4 regions of the Streptomyces sp. KL116D genome follow, and region 1 is predicted to be linked to each of the others. Evidence: riboswitches for the same ligand, from Rfam matches in the RefSeq annotation. Region 1 holds a riboswitch; each other region holds the start of a gene.
The links. A riboswitch is a leader RNA that binds a small molecule or an ion and turns the genes downstream of it on or off. The one in region 1 is predicted to bind cyclic di-AMP.
Positions count from the first base shown of each region.

Region 2: another riboswitch for cyclic di-AMP. It lies ahead of RBJ77_RS04800 (transglycosylase family protein); the one in region 1 lies ahead of RBJ77_RS13830 (M23 family metallopeptidase).
Region 3: another riboswitch for cyclic di-AMP. It lies ahead of RBJ77_RS41190 (NlpC/P60 family protein); the one in region 1 lies ahead of RBJ77_RS13830 (M23 family metallopeptidase).
Region 4: another riboswitch for cyclic di-AMP. It lies ahead of RBJ77_RS00605 (C40 family peptidase); the one in region 1 lies ahead of RBJ77_RS13830 (M23 family metallopeptidase).

Region 1 is NZ_JASERH010000035.1:137,730-143,028, reverse strand. Features, by position in the region: gene RBJ77_RS13845 (GNAT family N-acetyltransferase) at 1-97, opposite strand, end outside; gene RBJ77_RS13840 (HPr family phosphocarrier protein) at 286-567, shown strand; gene RBJ77_RS13835 (GntR family transcriptional regulator) at 793-1,479, opposite strand; gene RBJ77_RS13830 (M23 family metallopeptidase) at 1,704-2,504, opposite strand; cyclic di-AMP (ydaO/yuaA leader) riboswitch at 2,517-2,689, opposite strand; gene RBJ77_RS13825 (M16 family metallopeptidase) at 2,951-4,318, opposite strand; gene RBJ77_RS13820 (M16 family metallopeptidase) at 4,336-5,299, opposite strand, start outside.
Region 2 is NZ_JASERH010000014.1:35,293-40,591, reverse strand. Features, by position in the region: gene RBJ77_RS04810 (septum formation initiator family protein) at 1-334, opposite strand, end outside; gene eno (phosphopyruvate hydratase) at 426-1,706, opposite strand; gene RBJ77_RS04800 (transglycosylase family protein) at 2,218-2,901, opposite strand; cyclic di-AMP (ydaO/yuaA leader) riboswitch at 2,906-3,107, opposite strand; gene RBJ77_RS04795 (transglycosylase family protein) at 3,244-4,236, opposite strand; gene RBJ77_RS04790 (recombinase family protein) at 4,540-5,299, opposite strand, start outside.
Region 3 is NZ_JASERH010000106.1:4,736-10,034, reverse strand. Features, by position in the region: gene RBJ77_RS41195 (tellurite resistance/C4-dicarboxylate transporter family protein) at 1-590, opposite strand, end outside; gene RBJ77_RS41190 (NlpC/P60 family protein) at 616-1,812, opposite strand; cyclic di-AMP (ydaO/yuaA leader) riboswitch at 1,819-2,001, opposite strand; gene pcrA (DNA helicase PcrA) at 2,225-4,738, shown strand; gene RBJ77_RS41180 (M23 family metallopeptidase) at 4,787-5,299, opposite strand, start outside.
Region 4 is NZ_JASERH010000004.1:25,928-31,226, forward strand. Features, by position in the region: gene RBJ77_RS00595 (ATP-dependent Clp protease proteolytic subunit) at 52-687, shown strand; gene RBJ77_RS00600 (hypothetical protein) at 695-1,003, shown strand; cyclic di-AMP (ydaO/yuaA leader) riboswitch at 1,371-1,540, shown strand; gene RBJ77_RS00605 (C40 family peptidase) at 1,544-2,017, shown strand; gene RBJ77_RS00610 (DUF6328 family protein) at 2,132-2,650, shown strand; gene RBJ77_RS00615 (LysE family translocator) at 2,589-3,221, opposite strand; gene RBJ77_RS00620 (LysR family transcriptional regulator) at 3,337-4,257, shown strand; gene RBJ77_RS00625 (ATP-binding protein) at 4,327-4,785, opposite strand; gene RBJ77_RS00630 (helix-turn-helix domain-containing protein) at 5,071-5,299, shown strand, end outside.

The DNA.
Region 1 (5,299 bases):
TGGTGATGGGCCTGATCCGCGCGGTGCCGCCGTCCCGCAGCACCACGTCGGCCTCCCAGTGGGCGGGGTAGGCGTGCCGGTCCGACGGGGTCTCCATGCCGCAAGAGTAGGGCGGGTCACCGACAAGCGTGTGTCGGCGGTACGGGTCGCGTCCCGCGCGTGTGGGAGGCAGGCTGAGGGGGACCCGGGGCCCTTGCCTTACGGGACCCGGGTCCGCGTCGAGCACGTTCGACGGTGTGTGAGAATGGTCTAGACAACCGTGAGACACCTGAAGGGCAGCATCACATGGCTGAGCGCCGCGTCAACGTCGGCTGGGCCGAGGGCCTCCACGCCCGCCCCGCCTCCATCTTCGTCCGCGCGGCCACGGCGGCCGGCGTCCCCCTGACGATCGCCAAGGCCGACGGCAACCCCGTCAACGCCGCCTCCATGCTCGCGGTGCTCGGCCTGGGCGCCCAGGGTGGCGAGGAGATCGTCCTGGCCTCCGACGCCGAGGGCGCGGACGCCGCCCTCGACCGTCTGGCGAAGCTGGTCGCCGAGGGTCTCGAGGAGCTCCCCGAGACCGTCTGACCCCATCGGTCGGCAGAGCCGCGCGATTCCCTTCGGGGACGCGCGGCTCTGTCGTTTCCGCTTTTCGGTTCGCGCACCCGGGCGCGGAATTCACCCGGTCCGCACGACAACACAAAGCAATCGCACCGAGAACTCGAATATCCGGACCCATTCTCGGAATGGGCAGCGGAAATCACTCCGCGGTCGTGCGGCGAATACCGTATCCCTTTGTATACGGCTCCCCTGTTAATGCTGAAGGCCCGCCGTGTTTACGGCATGTTGCGAAGTCCTCACGCGCTCGCCCGCGCGGGGGACCCGCAGCCGGTGGGCCGCGGTCGCCCGTTCGGTGTGCAGCGCGGTCAGGGAGCGGGCCCGCTCGGCGTCGCCGCGGGCCACCGCGTCCACGATCGCGCCGTGCTCGGCCCAGGACTCGGCCGGCTGGGCCGGGCTCTCCACGGCGTACATCCACGCGATCTTGTGCCGCAGCTGGGTGAGCAGGGCGATCAGTCCGGGGCTGCCCGAGGCCTGGGCGAGCGTCTCGTGGAACCAGCCGCCCAGCGAGCGCAGATCCTCGCTCTGACCGCCCCTGGACCGCTCCTGACCCAGTCTGACCAGGCCGCGCAGGACCTTGAGGTGGGCGTCGGTGCGGCGCTGCGCGGCCCGGGCGGCGCCCAGCGGTTCCAGCAGCATGCGGATCTCCAGGAGGTCGGCGGCCTCCCGCTCGGTCGGCTCGGCCACGCACGCGCCCGCGTGCCTGCGCGTGACGACGAACCCCTCCGCCTCCAGGGTGCGCAGCGCCTCGCGGACCGGCACGCGCGAGACTCCGTAGCGGCGCGCGAGCTGTTCCTCGGTGAGCCTGCCGCCGCGCTCGTAGACACCCGCGACGATGTCGTCGCGGATGGCCGTGCATACCGAGTGCGCGGGAATGCGCATGACCCGACCTCCGCCTTAATCCCCGCGAAACGCGGTCGATTGACGCCCGTGCGAACGCGATGAACACCCGGTCAGCGCGCCTGCCCATCGACTCTATTCCACCGTTCCCGAATTTCCGACGGCGGGCCGGAATCCAGGGATATTTTTTGGCCAGGCGAGGTCCGCGCACGCGAAAGCCCCGGCTCGGTGAGCCGGGGCTTTCGGATGATGCTGTCGCCGGTGCGTCAGACGCCCACGCCGTGCGAGCGCAGGTACGCGACCGGGTCGATGTCCGAGCCGTAGTCGGGGCCGGTGCGGGCCTCGAAGTGGAGGTGCGGGCCCGTGACGTTGCCCGTGGCGCCGGAGAGGCCGATCTGCTGGCCCGGGGTGACGGACTGACCCACGGAGACGCCGATGGAGGACAGGTGACCGTACTGGGTGTACGTGCCGTCGTTCATCTTGATCACGATGTTGTTGCCGTACGCGCCGCCCCAGCCGGCCTCGACGACGGTGCCCATGCCGACGGCGTGCACCGAGGTGCCGCTCGCCGCGTGGAAGTCGATGCCGGTGTGGCTGCCGGAGGACCACAGGCCGCTGCTCGCCTTGTAGGCGGTGGAGACGTACGAGCCGGAGATGGGCGCCACGTAGGTGTTCAGGCGCTTGCGCTCGGCCTCACGGGCGGCGCGCTCCTTGGCCTCGCGCTCCTTCTTGGCCTTCGCCTCGGCCTCGCGCTTGGCCTCCTCGGCCTTCTTCTTGGCCTCGGCCTCGGCCTTCTTCTCGGCCTCCGCCTTGGCCGCGGCCGCGTCGGCGGCCTTCTTCTGCGCGACGGCCTGCGCGTCGATCTGGTCGGCCAGCGAGTCGCCGATGGCTATCGCCTGGGTGAGGCCGTTCTGCTCGGCGGCCGCGTTGTCGGCGGCGAGAGCGGGGGCGGCGAGGCCTCCGATGACACCGGTCGTGGTGAGCGCCGCGACACCCGCGACGTGCGCGGTGGTTCGCGTGAGACGGCTCGGACGACGGTGCTTCCCGGTGGCACGGGTGAACGCCATGAAGGGGCTGGTCCTTTCCTTCCCTCTCGCCTACCGGGTTAGCTGACGGGTTCGGAGCAGGAAGGTCTCCTACGGGCCCCCTCCCCCGCCTCACGGCCGGAAAGAGCGTCCGATTCACCCCAGGGACTGCGGTGGGTCCCCGGCTCCCCTGGCTCGCGCCACGGGGGACTCGGCGATGACTGTCCGGTGTCGCGGGCGCGACGTGTGTCTGGCGGACAGCCGGACCGACGCTAAGCGGGACATCTTTCGATCGACAAACGGATCCCGGCTTTTGTAGTGCATGCCACAGAGCAGACAGGCAACCTCCGCCCCAATTCGGACATACGTGACCCTTGTTCGATCCGAGGGCGGACAAGAAGGGACGTGAGGGACACCACGGAGCCCCGGAGACCTGTATGGCCTCCGGGGCTCCGGGTTCAGCAGGGTGTTCAGCAGGGCGGCACGGGTCAGCCGGTGACCACGGTCACCTCGCCGATGCCGAGGGCCTTGACGGGCTCCTCGATCGCCGCGGCGTCGCCCACCAGGATCGTCACCAGGCGGTCGGCCGGGAAGGCGCTCACGACCGCCGCGGTGGCCTCCACGGTGCCCGTGGCCGCCAGTTGGCGGTACAGCTGCGCCTGGAAGTCGTCCGGCAGGTGCTGCTCGACCTGGTCGGCGAGCGTGCCCGCGACGGCCGCGGCGGTCTCGAACTTCAGCGGGGCCACGCCCACCAAGTTCTGCACCGCCGTGTCCCGTTCGGCGTCCGTGAGGCCTTCGGCCGCCAGGGTGCGCAGCACCTGCCAGAGGTCGTCGAGCGCCGGTCCCGTGTTCGGGGTGTCCACGGAGCCGCTGATGGCGAGCATCGACGCGCCCGTGCCGTCGGGCGCCGAACGCAGCACCTGGGCGAAGGAGCGCACCCCGTAGGTGTAGCCCTTCTCCTCGCGCAGGACCCGGTCCAGGCGGGAGGTGAGGGTGCCGCCCAGGCAGTACGTGCCGAGGATCTGCGCGGCCCACACGCGGTCGTGCCGGTCGGGTCCGATGCGGCCGATGAGCAGCTGCGTCTGCACGGCTCCCGGGCGGTCCACGATCACGACGCGGCCGGTGTCGTCGGCGGTGACCGGCGGCACGGGGCGCGGCTCGGCCGTGTCACCCGTCCAGGCGCCGAGGGTGTCCGCGAGCAGTGCGGCGAGGTCCACGCCCGTCAGGTCCCCCACGACGACCGCCGTCGCGGTGGCGGGGCGCACGTGCTTCTCGTAGAAGGCGCGCACGGCCGCCGCGTCGATGGCGGTGACGGTCTCCTCGGTGCCCTGGCGCGGGCGCGACATGCGCGCGCCGGCCGGGAAGAGCTGCCGGGAGAGCTCCTTGGCGGCGCGGCGGGCCGGGTTGGCGCTCTCGTGCGGGATCTCGTCCAGCCGGTTGCGGACGAGACGCTCGATCTCGCTGTCGGCGAAGGCGGGCGCCCGCAGGGCGTCGGCCAGCAGGGCGAGCGCCTTGGGCAGCCGGGAGACCGGCACCTCGAGGGAGACGCGGACGCCGGGGTGGTCGGCGTGCGCGTCCATCGTGGCGCCGCAGCGCTCCAGCTCCGCCGCGAACTCCTCGGCGGAGTGCTTGTCGGTGCCCTCGTTGAAGGCACGCGCCATGATCGTGGAGACGCCGTCGAGGCCCTTCGGCTCCGCGTCCAGCGGCGCGTCGAGGTTGATCTCGACCGCGACGACCTGCTGGCCGGGGCGGTGGCAGTGCAGCACCGTCAGGCCGTTGTCGAGCGTGCCGCGCTGCGGGGCGGGGAACGCCCACGGCTTGGGCGCGCCCGCCTGCGGCTGCGGGTGGAAGTCCATGATCGCGAGCTGCTCGGTCACCGGCCCGCCTCCTCAGCGTTCTCGGCGGTATCGGCGTCGGTCTCGGTGTCGGTCTCGGCCGGGGCCGTGGGCTCGTACACGAGGACCGCGCGGTTGTCGGGGCGCAGGCGGGCCTTGGCGATCTCCTGGACCTCCTCGGCGGTCACCTCGAGGACGCGCCGTACGGCGGTCAGGGCGAGCTGCGGGTCGCCGAACAGGACGGCGAACCGGCACAGTTCGTCGGCGCGGCCCGCGACCGTGCCCAGCCGGTCCAGCCACTCGCGCTCCAACTGGGCCTGCGCGCGCTCCATTTCCTCGGCCGTCGGGCCCTCCTCGGCGAACCGGGCGAGCTCCTCGTCGACGGCCGCCTCGATGACCGGCACCTCGACGTCACCGGAGGTCTTCACGTCCAGCCAGCCCAGGGAGGGCGCCCCGGCGAGCCGCAGCAGGCCGAACCCGGCGGCGACAGCGGTGCGGTCACGGCGCACCAGCCGGTTGTAGAGCCGCGACGACTCGCCGCCGCCCAGCACGGTCAGGGCGAGGTCGGCGGCGTCGCACGCGCGCGTGCCGTCCCCCGGGAGCCGGTAGGCGGCCATCAGGGCGCGGGCCGGCACCTCCTCCTCGACGACCTCGCGGAGCTGCCCGCCGATCACGTCGGGCAGGGCGCCGTCGCGCGGGGCGGGCTTGCCGTCGTGGCCGGGGATGGACCCGAAGTACTTCTCGACCCAGGCGAGGGTCTCCTGCGGGTCGATGTCGCCGACGATCGACAGCACGGCGTTGTTGGGCGCGTAGTAGGTGCGGAAGAAGTTCCGCGCGTCCTCAAGAGTGGCCGCGTCCAGGTCGTCCATGGAGCCGATGGGCGTGTGGTGGTACGGGTGGCCCTCGGGGTACATCAGGGCGGTCAGCTTCTCGAACGCCGTGCCGTACGGGACGTTGTCGTAGCGCTGGCGGCGCTCGTTCTTCACCACGTCCCGCTGGTTC
Region 2 (5,299 bases), on a different contig from region 1:
GCTGCTCGGCGTACGCGTCGTCCTGCCAGCGGGCCTTCTCGTCGCGGAGCCGTTCGACCCGCTCCTCGGCCTCCTGCTGCTGGCGCTGGAGGTCCTCGATCTCGCCGCGCTGGGAGACGTACTGCCTTATCGGGTACGCGAGCGCGACCACCAGCGTGCACAGGACGAGGGCGAGGAGCGCCGCGCGGCCGGTGAGGCGGGAGCGGCGGGCCTGGCGCTTGTTCTGCGAGCGGTAGACGCGCTCGGCGGTCTGCTCGCCGAGCAGCCTCAGACGGGTGGCCGTGGAGAACGCGGCGGACCGGTCCTTGTTCCGGTCGCGGACCTTACCGGCCATCGCCTGCTCGCCTCCCCGATACGTACGTACGTCCCCGCACACGGTACGGGACCGAGTGCGGGGACGTACGTAACTACGGCGTCAGGGGAGGTCAGCCCTTGAAGCGGGGGAAGGCGCTGCGGCCGGCGTAGACCGCGGCGTCGTCCAGGATCTCCTCGATGCGCAGGAGCTGGTTGTACTTGGCGACGCGCTCGGAGCGGGCCGGGGCGCCGGTCTTGATCTGGCCGCAGTTCGTGGCGACGGCGAGGTCGGCGATGGTGACGTCCTCGGTCTCGCCGGAGCGGTGGGACATCATGCACTTGAAGCCGCTGCGCTGGGCGAGCTCCACGGCGTCCAGGGTCTCCGTCAGCGAACCGATCTGGTTCACCTTCACGAGCAGGGCGTTCGCCGAGTTCTCCTCGATGCCGCGGGCCAGGCGCTCCGGGTTGGTGACGAAGAGGTCGTCGCCGACGAGCTGGACCTTGTCGCCCAGCTTCGCGGTGATGACGTTCCAGCCGGCCCAGTCGTCCTCGTACAGCGGGTCCTCGATGGAGACGAGCGGGTACGCGGAGACGAGCTCCTCGTAGTACTCCGTCATCTCGGCGGCGGAGCGCTCCTTGCCCTCGAAGAGGTACTTGCCGTCCTTGTAGAACTCGGAGGCGGCGACGTCGAGCGCGAGGGCGACCTGCTGGCCGGGGATGTAACCGGCCTCCTTGATGGCCTCGAGGATGAGGTCGAGGGCCTCGCGGTTCGAGCCGAGGTTCGGGGCGAAGCCGCCCTCGTCGCCCAGGCCGGTGGCCAGGCCCTTGCTCTTCAGGACCTTCTTGAGGGTGTGGTAGACCTCGGTGCCCCAGCGCAGCGCCTCGGAGAAGGACTCCGCACCGATCGGGGCGATCATGAACTCCTGGATGTCGACGTTGGAGTCGGCGTGCGACCCACCGTTCAGGATGTTCATCATCGGGACGGGCAGCAGGTGCGCGTTCGGACCGCCGAGGTAGCGGAACAGCGGCAGGTCGCTGGCCTCGGAGGCGGCGTGGGCCACGGCGAGGGAGACGCCGAGGATGGCGTTGGCGCCGAGGGAGCCCTTGTTGTCGGTGGCGTCCAGGTCGAACATCGCCTGGTCGATCAGGCGCTGCTCGGTGGCGTCGTAGCCGACGAGCTCCGGGCCGATCTGCTCGATGACGGCGAGGACGGCCTTCTCGACGCCCTTGCCCTGGTAACGGTTGGGGTCACCGTCACGGAGTTCGATGGCCTCGAAGGCACCGGTGGAGGCGCCGGACGGAACAGCAGCACGACCCGTGCTGCCGTCGTCGAGGCCGACCTCGACCTCGACCGTGGGGTTGCCTCGGGAGTCCAGGATTTCCCGGGCTACGACGACGTCGATGGACGGCACGAGCATCTCCTTCTGGGATGTGACGCGGGCTATGCGGGGCCGCGATGCACGGCCTCGACCCCTTGAGCCTAACCGGCTCCGGGGCATCGGCCAGCCGACCGCCCGTCTCGTGGACACGGCCGTTAGCAAAATGTTCCCGACCTAAACAAAGCGGGGTGGTGGCGACCGGGTGACGGAATCCCGCCTGCCGGGTCGGCGACCATTGCCGGGTGCGGGCCGGTGGGGGCTTCTCGCGCAGTTCCCCGCGCCCCTGAAGGTGCGCACTCCGTGCGCGACCTTCATCAGGAGAAGGCCGCAGGGCGTTCAGGGGAAAGCGCGGCGAAGCCGCAGGCTTTCAGGGGCGCGGGGAACTGCGCGAGAAGCCCCACCGGCCCGCAGGCGGCGGGCACGCGAAACCCCCCACCTCCGGATTCCGGAGATGGGGGGCGCGCTGAGCGGCCCGTTGGGGGACGGGAGGGGATCTCGGCGTCCGCCGATGCCGGGTTCCCCTATATACGTGCGGCGGCGCTGCTTACTTCAGGTGCAGCTGCTGACCCGGGTAGATCAGGTCGGCGTCGGACACGATGTCCTTGTTCAGCTTGAAGACCTTCTGCCAGGTCGTCCCGTGCGCCTCGGCGATCTTGCTGAGGGTGTCACCGGACTTGACCTTGTACTCGCCGTCGCCCTTCTCGACCTTCTTGCCGGTCGGGGTGGTGACGGTCTCGCGCTTCTCGGACCGCGTGGTCGTCGAGGAGTCGGAGCGCTCCTGCTGCTTCGGCTGAGCCTGCTTCGGCTGGGCCTGCTGCTGCTGGGGCTCGGCGGCCGGCGCGGGGTTGGACGTGGAGGCGCCCGAGAGGCCCACACCACAGCTCGGCCAGGCGCCCTTGCCCTGGGAGGCGAGGACCTTCTCGGCGACCGATATCTGCTGCGCCTTGGAGGCCTGGTTGGCCGTGGACGCGTAGGCGGTGCCGCCGTACGCGGCCCAGGTGGAGGCCGAGAACTGGAGGCCGCCGTAGTAGCCGTTGCCGGTGTTGATGGACCAGTTGCCACCGGACTCGCACTGCGCGACCTGGTCCCACTCGGAGGTGGAGGCGGCGGAGGCGGAGGTGGCGCCCATCAGCGGGACGGCGACGGCGGCACCGGTGACACCGGCGAGCGTGGCGACACGGACGGCCTTGGACGGGCGGCGGTGCTTGCCCTTGCTGGAGAACAGCATGGAGAGATCCCCTCACCGACGCCTACGAGGTGAGCTGTCGGGTTCGGGCCAGTGAGTGCCCGGCCGCGCAACCTTGTGCGCGGCTTAACCCCAAGCCGTCTCGGTCTCCCTCGACGGCGCTTACCTGGGTCCCCCGCTCCTGCCTACGGCGCTGACGCGTCGACTGTTCCCGTACGGACGTTGGCAGGATTCGGCGTGACGTCCATCGGGGCCCGCAGTGGCGAGCGGTGACGACGTTAAGCAGTAGATCCGCCCGATTTCAAAGACGATCAGGGTCTTTGAGACTCATGTCTCACTCGAGCAAAAGTGGACATACGAGTCTCAACCCACCCCGAACTCCCGCTACTTTTCGCCCGATTCGACACCAAGATCCAGACTCTGACCAGGAAGGATGAGGTCCGGGTCGGAGCCGACCGTCCCCTTGTTCAGGTCGTAGAGCGTGGACCAACCGCCTCGCACGTCCTGGGCGTCCGCGATGTCCCACAGGTTGTCGCCGGAACGGACCGTGTAATCGCCGTCGCCGCGCTTCGTGTCGCGGGAGGCGTGACGCCCGTCCCCCGTACGGGAGTCGGCGGTGTCGTCCGGGGCGCGGTCGCCGCGGTGCCGGCCGCCGGTGGTGTCGTCCGCGGGGGCCGACGAGGGCGGCATGGCGGACTCCGAGGCGTCCGAGGCGTCCGGAGCAGCCGGGGAAGCGGAGTCGAGTCGACCCGACTTGTCCGTTTTGCCGCTCGCGTCGTCCGTCGGCTCGCCACTCTCCTTGTTACCGGAGGTATCTCCCGAGGCGTCAGCTGACGGGGTGTCGGACGCGTCGCCCGGTTCGCCGGACTCATCGGCCTTGCCGGACTCACCGGACTTGCCGTGATTCTTCTCTCCCGAGCCGTCCGATCCCTGGCCGTCACCCGCGGAGTCGGACGCCTGCGGGGAGGGGCTCGCACCCGGGTCGACATCGGCGGAGTCGTCGCCCTGGGTCAGGCCCGCCGTGATCGAGCAGCTCGGCCAGGCGAGGGGACCCCGGGCGTCGAGGACCTTCTCGGCGACGGATATCTGCTGCGAGCGGCTGGCCTGGTCGGCACGCGGGGCGAAGTCGAGGCCGCCGTACTGCTCCCACATCTCCTGCGAGAACTGGAGCCCGCCGTAGTAGCCGTTGCCCGCGTCCAGGCTCCACTGGCCACCGCTCTCGCACTCGGCGAGCTTGTCCCAGGTGGTGGTGGAGGCGGCGCTCGCGCTCGTCGCGGCGAGCAGCGGGATCGCGATGGCGCTTCCCGTGACGCCGAAGGCGACGACGAGAGCAGGAGCCTGACGGGGGCGACGGTGACGACCGTTCCCGGAGAGCATGCGGTTGCCTTTCGCGAGACTGATGCTGCACGCGACGGGTGGGAAGAGTGGTGCCTGTTGTGCATGTGTCGCGATGACTGGTGAACGTAGCGGGACTCGAACGCTTGTCACAAGTCGATGCAGCGCAGATCACGTGAAAGTCACAGCTTTGACGGACCGTCAGTTCCTTGGGGCTCGCTTAAGGTGCGAAACGGGACGTGACCGCTATGCCTGACGCGGTGTGAACTCGACCGGCAGGGTGCGCAGTCCACGCATGATGAGGCCGCCGCGCCAGCGCAGATCCGGGAGATCACGCCGCGAGGGTCAGGCCGCACGGCCGCGGGGAGCCCCCTCATCGCCGCCTGTTTCTTCGGCTCCTCCACCGAAGAGGGTCACCAGTCGGAAGGGCGGCAGGGTCGTACGCCGGTGTGCAGGGTCTCCCCGCAGGTCGGCGCCCAGGATCTCCATCACACGGGGCCAGGCCCCCCTCTGCCACCAGGCCAGCTGCCGCGCGCGGACAGCCTCCCTCTGCCCCCGTTCCAAAGGCATGTCGACCCATGCGAGCCCGGTACGAAGCCGGTGGAGCATCCAGTCGAACTGCTTCCGGATGTCGTACTTGCTGGTGAAGTGCTTCTTGGCGAAAAACGGGCGCACAGCCGCGACGACCGCCTCCCACTCCTCATCCGTCGGGTCCGGCGGCACCAGGGTGCCCGTCTCCCGATGCCATTCGGTGACAGGGCATCTCACCCCTGCTTTGCGCTCTTGTCCCCGCGCCACCAGGACGACCTCCACCTCGTAGGCGTCGCACAGGCGCGCCGCCTGCACGGCGGTCAGACGGGGGACGATGTCGGGTCCGGCGGCCACGACGTCGCGGAGGTCGGCCTTCAGGCGATCCTGTTCCGCCCTGACGGCCAGCCACTCGGCAGCCACCGCCCGTTGGCATCGCAGATCGGTCAGCTGCTCCTGCGCCGACGCGATGGAAGCCTGGAGGAACTCCGGGTCCATACCCGCCGCAAGGTACTCGGGCACCTTGGTGAGGAGCAGGTCCTCCTGTCGCGCGATCGCCTCACTGAACTCCGCCACC
Region 3 (5,299 bases), on a different contig from region 1:
CAGTGGTCCCCCGACCCGGTCAGCACCTGCCGCAGGTCGAAGCGCGTGAACGCGGCCGCGTAGATCGCGAGCCCCAGCCAGAACAGCGTCATCGCCGCGTACCCCAGCCAGTCCCCCCGTGCCGGTCCCAGCGCCGCCGACAGCGTCGCCCCGAGCACCGCGAGCGCCTGCGTGGCCACGCACGTGATGAACACGCCGCCCGGCATCTTCGGCTTCCAGTGCCGGACGACGACGTACAGCAGCCCCGGCCACACCACGACGGCGACCGCCAGCAGCACCTCGGCGAGCCCCTGCCACCCCAGCAGCGAGAACCGGGTGCCGAGCACGCACGTCGCGGCGACCGCGGTCATCGCGGGCGGGGTGTCCGCCTCCCGCTCCCACCGGTCGCGCTCGCGGAGCAGCCGGAAGCAGAAGTCGGCCGCGAGCAGCACCCACAGCGCGGCGGCGAGCACCAGGAAGACGCCCGACGTCCCGTCGTGCCCGGTCAGGTGCAGCCCGACCGAGACGATGCCGGTGGCCATGACGGCGGCGCCGGCGGCAGGCGGGAGCTGGGACCAGTAGGGACGCGAGGTGACGTTCGGGCCGGGCACCGCCCGAACGTAACCGCGGACGGCGTCAGGCGGGCCGCACCACGCTGTGGATCGACGCCGTGCCGTCGTAGTAGATGGACTCCTCGCGGACGTACGCGCCCGGCTTCGGGGCGTGGATCATCATGCCGTCGCCGAGGTACAGGCCGACGTGGCTGATGTCGTCGTAGAAGAAGACCAGGTCACCCGGCTGGATGTCGGAGAGCGGCACCGTCGTGCCGACCTCCACCTGGTCCCAGGTGGTGCGCGGCAGGGTGATCCCGGCGGCCTTCCACGCCGCCTGGGTCAGACCGGAGCAGTCGTACGAGTCCGGGCCCGTGGCGCCCCACACGTACGGCTTGCCCTCCTGGGCCTTGGCGAACGCGAGGGCCTTCGCGGCCTTCGTCGCGTAGTCGGAGGAGCCGGACCCCGTGGACGAACCGGAGCCGGAGCCGGACGAGGAACCCGAGCCGGACTGCTCCTGCTCCTGCTGCGCCGCCTCGTCGGCCGCCTTCTGCTTGGCCTCCTCGGCGGCCTTCTGCTTCGCGGCCAGCTCGGCGGCCTTCTTGCGGGCCGCCTCCTGCTTGGCCTTCTCGATCGCCGCGAGACGCGCCTTCTCCTCGGCGGTCAGCTTCGACAGCAGGGCGCGGGCGTCGGCGAGCTTCGTCTGCACGTCCTTCTTGGACGTCTTCAACTCGGTCTGCGAGGAGGTGAGTTGCTGCAGGTTCTCCTGCGCCTCGGTGCGCTTCTTCGCGGTCGCGCGCTGCTGCTCCTGGTAGTCGTCGACGGCCTTCTTCTGCTCGGACGTCATCCGGCTGAGCAGCTGGTCCTGCGCGAAGTAGTCCTCGGGGTTGTCGGCGAGGAACATGGTCGCGGTGTTGCTGACGCCACCGGTGCGGTACTGCTCCGCGGCGAACCGGCCCAGCTCCTGGCGGGCCGTGTTCATCTTCTCGGTGCGCTGCGCGATGTCGTCGAGGAGCTTGTCGACCTGGGTCTTCTTCTTGTCGGTCTGCTCCTTGGCGGAGTTGTACTTCTGCGTGGCGACCTCGGCCTGCCGGTACAGGGTGTCGACCTTCTTCTGCACCTCTTCGAGGCTCGGCCTGTCCGGCTGCGTCGGAGCGGCCTGCGCCGTCTGCGAGAGCAGGGCGACCGAGGTGAGGGCGGCGGTCGTGATGCCGACGGCAGGGGTCGTACGGAGACCACCGGACATCCGGGACCGGCTGCGCGGCTTGCGGTGCGACGCCAAAACAGGCGCTCCTTCCGTGGTCCGCCTACCGGGTTAGCTGTCGGGTTCGGGCCGGTGGTACATGTCGTACGGAAGGCTGCCCTACGGTCAACCGCCCGGTCCTGCTGGGCCGTTGAGCCGATTCACCCCAAGGTCGGTGGGTCCCCGGTTCCCTGCCTCTCGGCGTACGGAACTCGGCGGGGGCTGCCCGCTCGCCGCGTTGTTCGCGGGCGGGGGGACGGGCTGCCCGCGCAGCACCGTAGCCAACTCGTGTTGCTGCTGTGAAGGTTGATGTTCGATATGCCCGATACATTTTCGTGACCTTGCTCTCGGGCACGCTCCGTGTCGCTTTGGGTGCCGCATCGTGCGCGAAGGGTCACGTATGGGAAGACGGCGGCGGGGTGTCAGTGGGGCGGCCTAGACTCGTAGAGCGATGAGCAGCCTCTTTGACGACAACTTCCTGGCCAGCCTCCAGAGCGGTACGGAGGAGCCCCCGCCGCCGCCCGAGGACTCCGACAGCGACAGCGCTCCGGAGGCGATTCCGGACGACCTGTTCGGCGGGAAGTTCGACGCGCCGCCGCCCCGGGACGCCTACTACCGGGACGGGGCGCCACGCCCGGCGATCGACCCGGCAGCCCTCCTCGACGGGCTGAACGAGAACCAGCGGGCGGCCGTCGTGCACGGCGGCACGCCCCTGCTCATCGTCGCGGGCGCCGGCTCCGGCAAGACCCGCGTCCTCACGCACCGCATCGCGCACCTGCTCGCCGAGCGGCACGTGCACCCCGGCCAGATCCTCGCGATCACGTTCACGAACAAGGCCGCGGGCGAGATGAAGGAGCGCGTCGAGGCCCTGGTGGGCCCGCGGGCCAACGCGATGTGGGTGTCCACCTTCCACAGCGCCTGCGTGCGGATCCTGCGCCGCGAGAGCAAGAAGCTCGGCTTCACGTCCTCCTTCTCGATCTACGACGCCGCCGACAGCAAGCGCCTCATGGCCCTGGTCTGCCGCGACCTCGACCTGGACCCGAAGAAGTTCCCGCCGAAGTCCTTCAGCGCCAAGATCTCGAACCTGAAGAACGAGCTGATCGACGAGGAGGACTTCGCCGCCACCGCCGCCGACGGCTTCGAGAAGACGCTCGCCCAGGCGTACGCGATGTACCAGTCGCGGCTGCGCGAGGCCAATGCCCTCGACTTCGACGACCTGATCATGACGACGGTGAACCTGCTGCGCGCGTTCCCGGACGTCGCCGAGCACTACCACCGCCGCTTCCGGCACGTCATGGTCGACGAGTACCAGGACACGAACCACGCGCAGTACGCGCTGGTCAAGGAGCTGGTCGGCCCGACCGACGGCGAGGACGCGGACCCGGCCGAGCTGTGCGTCGTGGGTGACGCGGACCAGTCGATCTACGCGTTCCGCGGCGCCACCATCCGGAACATCCTCCAGTTCGAGGAGGACTATCCGAACGCGACGACGATCATGCTGGAGCAGAACTACCGCTCCACGCAGACGATCCTCTCGGCGGCGAACGCGGTCATCGAGCGCAACGAGTCGCGCCGCCCCAAGAACCTGTGGACGAACGCGGGAGCGGGCGCCCAGATCACCGGCTACGTCGCGGACACCGAGCACGACGAGGCCCAGTTCATCGCCGACGAGATCGACCGGCTCACGGACGCCGGCGACGCGAAGGCGGGCGACGTCGCGGTCTTCTACCGGACGAACGCACAGTCCCGTGTCTTCGAAGAGATCTTCATCCGCGTCGGCCTGCCCTACAAGGTCGTCGGCGGCGTCCGCTTCTACGAGCGCAAGGAGGTCCGGGACGTCCTCGCGTACCTGCGGGTGCTGTCGAACCCCGAGGACTCCGTCCCGCTGCGCCGGATCCTGAACGTGCCCAAGCGCGGCATCGGCGACCGCGCGGAAGCGATGATCGACGCGCTGTCGCAGCGCGAGAAGATCTCCTTCCCGCAGGCGCTGCGCCGCGTCGACGAGGCGTACGGCATGGCGGCCCGCTCCACGAACGCGGTGAAGCGGTTCAACACGCTGATGGAGGACCTCCGCACGATCGTCGAGTCGGGCGCGGGCCCGGCGACGGTCCTGGAGGCCGTCCTGGAGCGCACCGGATACCTGGCGGAGCTGCAGGCCTCGACCGACCCGCAGGACGAGACCCGGATCGAGAACCTCCAGGAACTCGCCGCCGTGGCCCTGGAGTTCGAGCAGGAGACCGGCGCCGCCGAGGGCGAGGGCGAGGGTCAGGGTGAGGGCCAGGGTCAGGGCGAGGACGCCGGCGGGGCCGCTGCCCCGGGCACCCTCTCCGACTTCCTGGAGCGGGTCGCGCTCGTCGCCGACTCCGACCAGATCCCGGACGAGGAGGACGGTGACGGAGTCATCACACTGATGACCCTGCACACAGCGAAGGGCCTGGAGTTCCCGGTCGTCTTCCTGACCGGCATGGAGGACGGCGTCTTCCCGCACATGCGCTCCCTCGGCCAGACCAAGGAGCTGGAGGAGGAGCGCCGTCTCGCGTACGTCGGCATCACACGCGCGCGGGAGCGGCTGTACCTGACGCGCTCGTCCATGCGCAGCGCCTGGGGCCAGCCCTCGTACAACCCGCCGTCCCGCTTCCTGGAGGAGATCCCGACCGCGCACCTGGACTGGAAGCGCACCGGCCCCTCCGCCCCGGCGGCCCCGACCAAGAGCATCGGCGGAGGCATCGCGGCATCGCTGTCCTCGTCGCGCTCCCGCTCGACCCCCGCGTTCGCCACGCGCCGGGCGAGCGAGAAGCCGGTGGTGTCGCTGGCCGTGGGCGACCGCGTCACGCACGACCAGTTCGGCCTCGGCACGGTGGTGGGCGTCGGCGGCTCGGGCGGGAACGCGGAGGCGACGATCGACTTCGGCGACCCGAAGCCGAAGCGGTTGCTGCTGCGGTACGCGCCGGTGGAGAAGCTGTAGCCGACCGCTGCGGGCGGCTCGGGTTCGGGACGCCCGGGTTCGGGCGGCTCAGGTGGGGTCGAGGCCGTGGCTGCGCAGCCACGGCAGCGGGTCGATCGCCGAGCCGCCGCCGGGGCGCACCTCGAAGTGCAGGTGCGGCCCGGTCGAGTTCCCGGAGTTGCCCGACCGCGCGATGACGTCGCCCGCCTTCACGGGACCGCTCATCACGGTGTGCGCGGAGAGGTGGCAGTACCAGGTCTCGGTACCGTCCTTGGCGGTGACTATCGCCATGTTCCCGTACGCGCTGTTCCACTGCGTGCGCACGGTCCCGTCGGTCGCGGCCATCACGGGCGTCCCGTACGAGACGGGGAAGTCGATGCCGCTGTGCACGGACATCCAGTTGATCCCGGCCTGCCCGTAGTAGGCGCTGAGCCCGTGCTCCTTCACCGGGAGCGCGAACTTCGGCCGCTCCGCCTCCTTGCGCGCGGCCTCCTGGGCCGCCTTCTTCCGGTCGGCCTCCTGCTTGGCCTTCAGGTCGATGCGCTCCTGGGTGCGGCTCGCCCGGTCGGCGAAGTCACCCGC
Region 4 (5,299 bases), on a different contig from region 1:
GGCTTCCCGGCCCGCCCGGGCACCGTCATGAGCACAGGAGGCGCGAGCACCATGACCCGTCCGTCCGGCCGTTACGTCCTGCCCGAGTTCACCGAGCGCACCTCGTCGGGGCAGCGCACCCTCGATCCGTACTCGAAGCTGCTGGAGGAGCGGATCGTCTTCCTAGGCACCCCGATCGACGACACGTCGGCCAACGACGTGATGGCGCAGTTCATGCACCTCGAGTACCTGGCGCCCGACCAGGACATCTCGCTGTACATCAACTCCCCCGGCGGCTCGTTCAGCGCGATGACGGCGATCTACGACACGATGCAGTTCGTCAGCTGCGAGGTGGAGACGACGTGTCTGGGGCAGGCCGCCTCGGTCTCCGCGGTGCTGCTCGCGGCGGGCGCGCCGGGGAAGCGGATGATGCTGCCCGGGTCGCGGGTGGTGCTCGACCAGCCCGCGCTGCCGGAGCCGGCGCAGGGGCAGCCGACCGATCTGGAGATCTACGCGCGCGAGATGGTGCGCATGCGCGAGCAGGTGGAGGAACTGCTCGCCCGGCACTCCACCAGGTCCCGGGCGCAGATCAGCGACGCCATCGAGCGGGACACCGTACTGACCTCCCAGCAGGCCCTGGAGTACGGCCTGGTGGACCACGTCCTGCAGAACCGCAAGGCGTCGGCGAGCACGCCGGGCACGAGGTGAGGCGCCGATGTATCCACCCGAACCACCGCCCCTGCCCGCACTGACCCGCGCCGAGTGCGAGCTCGTGGACAGCTATCTGGCCGTGGTCGATCTGATCGCGCGGATCAATCCGGCGCGCGGCGACGACACCTACCGGGGCCTGCGGGCGGCGCAGGCGCTCGTCAGCCGGGCGACGGCCCTGCGGGACGCCCTGACGCTGATGCACCAGCGCGGCGAGCACGAGGTGCACGCGACAACCCTCGCACGGGCTTTGCGCGTCCTTGACGGAGAGAGGCGAACACAGAGGGTCACTTTGCCGCCAGAAGTGGTCAGTTGAGGTCGACGAGAGTTGAGGTGTGCTCGCGCGACGACCGACCCGTCTGTGCCGGGATCGAAACGGCCCAGACGGTGTACCCCCGAACGGCGTAGACGTTCGTCCTCCATGAAGCCCGCCGGAGTTGCGTCACGGCTGTACGCGACCACCGGAATTTGATGTTCCGTCGCTGGTACGAGCGTCGTCGGGCGTCGCGGCCGGGCACCGAAAGCCGCACTGTCCACCTGAACGGGTCAAGCGTGAGGAGCCTCACTTACCGCCGGTTCAGCTCGGTTTTCTCGACATCCGTGCGTGAAGATCCCTTCCGACGACAAGCCCCCGCCGCCGCGGCGGGGCGGTCCGTGCGGACGCCGAGTCCTGCCGCCGCCCGGATGCCAGGTCGACAGAAGTGCATCGGCAGGAGTGGAGGACCCAGGCACGACGGTCCACCGGAGCAGCCGTTCCGAGTGGTCCTTGGGGTGAAGCCGCCGCGAGCGGCCGGGCATCTTCGCCGGCCCGAACCCGACAGGTCATCCTTCGCAGGCGGCTGACGAAGGGTTGCGCATGACTGCGCTCAATCGTGTCCCCTCGCTGCTGACCCGGGCCGGAACCGCTTCGGCCCTGACCCTCGCCGTCGCGGGAGCCGGGCTCATGGTCCCCGGCGCCGCGGCCGAGGCATCGGCGGCCACGTCCGCGACCAAGGCACTCCAGGTCGCGGCCTCCAAGAAGGGATCGCCGTACAAGTGGGGCGCCACGGGGCCGCACCGGTTCGACTGCTCGGGCCTGACGCTCTACTCGTTCAAGCGGGCGGGCAAGAAGCTGCCCCGTACCGCCGCGCAGCAGTACAACAAGACCCGTCATGTCTCCGTACACAGCCGCAAGCGCGGTGACCTGGTGTTCTTCCACTCGGGCCGGAGCGTCTACCACGTCGGGATCTACGCCGGTAAGGGCCGGATCTGGCACTCCCCGAAGACCGGGGACGTGGTGCGACTGCAGAAGATCTGGACGAAGAGCGTCTGGTACGGCCGGGTGCGCTGATCCGCACCGCCGCTGCCGCAGAACCGCCCGTGGGGACGGGCCGGGCGCCAGGCCCGTCCCCATGCGCCGCGAACGGTCCCGATTGAGATCGTCCCGGCTGGATACCCGTGCGGCATGAAGGAGCGCAACGAGACGCCCCTGGAACGGGCGGACCGGAACTTCAGTGAGCTGCTGCAGGAACTCCGGGTCATCCAGACCGGGGTGCAGTTCCTGTTCGCCTTCTTGTTGACGCTCGCGTTCACGTCGCGCTTCCCGTCCCTGGACACCGTGCAGCGCGCCACGTACGTGACGACCCTGCTGCTCGCTGTGCTGGCGGCCGCCCTGCTCATGGCGCCCGCCGCCGTGCACCGCGTGCTGTTCCAGATGGGTGCGAAGCGGGAGCTGGTGCAGATCTCGTCGCGGCTGGCCGGCTACGGGATGGCGGCGCTGGTGCTCGCGCTGACCGGTTCGGTGCTGCTGGTGGTCGATGTGACGCTCGACCGGGGCAGCGGCATCGCGGCGGCTGCGGGCACGTTCGTCGTGTGTGCGGGGCTGTGGGCGGTGCTGCCCTGGCTGCTGCGGCGCTCGCTGGTCACGCGAAGAGCGGTTCCAGAAGAAGAACGAGAGCCAGCAGGACCAGGGCGCTCCCGGTGACGCCCTCCACGGCGCGGGCGGTGCGCGGCCTGCGCAGCCACCGGCCGAGCCGGTCCACGAGCAGGGCCACGGTCGGGAACCAGAGCAGGGCGAGCGCCACGACGACGGCCGACAGCACGGCCGTCCGCGGCAGGGCCGGGCTGCCCGCGGGCACGAACTGCGGCAGCACGCTCAAGAAGGTGATGGGCGCCTTCGGGTTGAGCGTGTTCGTCAGGAAGCCCTGGCGCAGCGCGCCGCCCGCCGGGGCCCGCGCCGCGTCGACGGCGGCCTCGGCCCGCTCCCCCAGCGGTCGCAGCGCCGACTGGAGCGTGCGCACCCCCAAATACAGCACATAGGCGCCGCCCGCGAGTTGCAGTGCGTGGAAGAGCGTGGGCACCGCGGTGAGGACGGCCGCGACGCCGGCGACCGCGAGCGCGGTGTGGACGAGGAGTCCCCCGGCGACCCCGAGCGCGCAGGCCACTCCGGCGCGGCGGGAGACGAGCGAGTTGCGTACGACGACGGTGAAGTCGGCGCCCGGCAGCGCCACCATGCCCGCGGCGACGCCCGTGAAGGCGACCAGTTGAGCGTCCATGGACGCCAGCCTGCCCGAACCCGGCCTTCAGCAGGTATGTGGAATATTCTGAGTCTGCCTGAAGCAATGCTTAACCCTTTGGCGATCCTGTGTCGCCCGGTGGCCGGAGGCCGACATGTACGACCCGACGCGGCTCGCCGCGCTGGTGGCGGTCTCCGAGGCCGGTTCGATCACCCGGGCCGCGCAGCGGCTGGGGTTCACGGTGCCCGCCCTGTCGCAGCAGCTGGCGAAGCTGGAACGGGAGGCCGGGGCGGCGCTGCTCGTGCGGCACCACCGGGGCGCCCGGCTGACAGGGGCGGGCGAGGTCCTGGTGGCGGCGGCCCGCCGGGTGCTCGACGAGATGGACCGGGCCCGGCACGAACTGGCGCGGGTGGCCGGGCTGTCGGGCGGGCGGTTGCGGGTCGGGACGTTCACCACGGCGGGGATGCATCTGCTGCCGCCCGCGCTCACCGCGTTCCGCCGGGCGCACCCGGAGGTGGAGCTGGCCGTCGCGGGGTACGAGCCGCCGCTCGGGATCGCGGCCGTGGCCGACGGCACGGTGGACGTCGCGCTCACCCACGCCTACGACCCGGCGGAACCGGTGCCGGTGCCCGCGTCCGTGGTCCAGGAGCCGGTGCTCGTCGATGAGTTGGTCCTGGTGACGGCGCCCGGGCATGCGCTGACCGCGGGGACGGCGGGCACGGTCCGGCTGCCGCTCGGTGAGCTCGCGGGGCAGCCGCTGATCAGCATGGCGCCGACGCATCCGCCGCGCCAGGGCGTCGAGTCGGCGCTGGCGAAGGCCGGGGCGACCCCGTCCGTCCTGGTGGAGACGCCCGGCTATGCGCTGGTGTGCGCGCTGGTGAGCGCCGGTCTCGGGGTGGCGGTGGTGCCGGAGATGGTGGCGCGGACGTCGGCGACGCCGGTCGGCGTACGGCAGTTGGCACCCGGGAACCTGCGGCGCACGATCTCGCTGGTGCACCGGTCGGACGAGACGAACCCGGCCGTGGACAGCTTCCGGGCGCTGGTGCGCGGGACGTTCGGCCGGGCCGGCGGTTGACGGGACGTCGCCGAGCCGAGTTGGCGGATGACGGGACGTCGCGGAGCCGAGCCGGCGGATGACGGGACGTCAGCAGGCGGGCGCCGCGCGGCCGTTGTCGCCGTTCAGGCGGGTGATCCAGGGCAGCGCGATCCACACGGTCTTGCCGCCCTCGGGTGTCGGGGCGACCGAGAGTCTGCCGCCGCACTCCGCGGTGAGGCAGCGGATGATGACCATGCCCCGGCCGTTGTCCTGCTGGACGGCGGCGGGCAGCCGCTTGGGGTAGCGGGGATGACTGTCGGTGACGCCGATGCGCAGCTGCTCGTCGCGCTCCAGCTCCACGTCGACGGTGAAGGTGGGTGACTGACCGAGGGTGTGCTGCACGGCGTTCGTCGCGAGTTCGGAGACGATGAGACGGACGACGTCCGCGGTGTCGGTGTCGCCCGGCATGCCCCACTCCGCCAGTACATGGGTGACGTAGGCACGGGCGGCGGAGACCGAGGCGGGATCGCTCGGCAGCGTGACGGATGCTTCCTGGTGGTCTGCCATGGCGACGTCGTCCCTTTCCCGCCGGGGCCGGTTGTCCGCCTGCGGCGGATCGCTTCACGCGCGGCCCCCGACTACTGCTTCGCGCCAGAGTGCCACTTGGACACCCCTCTATGGTGCCGATCCCTCAAGATATGCATATATCTGTCGCTCGAAGCGGTGAACTCTGCGACGGTAGACCGTATTTGGGCGAGCGCACGCCGGTTCCTCTACCGTCTGCTCAGGAGCTACCCCGTGCGGGTCGGGAAGGAGCCCGGTCCGAGGCCTGAGGCGCCCGAGGAGTCAGAAATGAAGTACGGTCCCGCGGTCCGCCGCCGCAAGCTCGGTTCCGAACTGCGCGCGCTGCGCGTCAAGGCCGGGCTCACCAGTGGTGAGGCAGCCCGGCTCGTCGGCTGGCATCAGTCGAAGGTGAGCCGGATCGAGACAGGGCGCAGTGGCGTGAAGCCGTCGGACGTCCTGCTGCTGCTCGACGCGTTCGACACCCAGGACCCCCAACTGCGCGAGCTGGTGGTCGCGT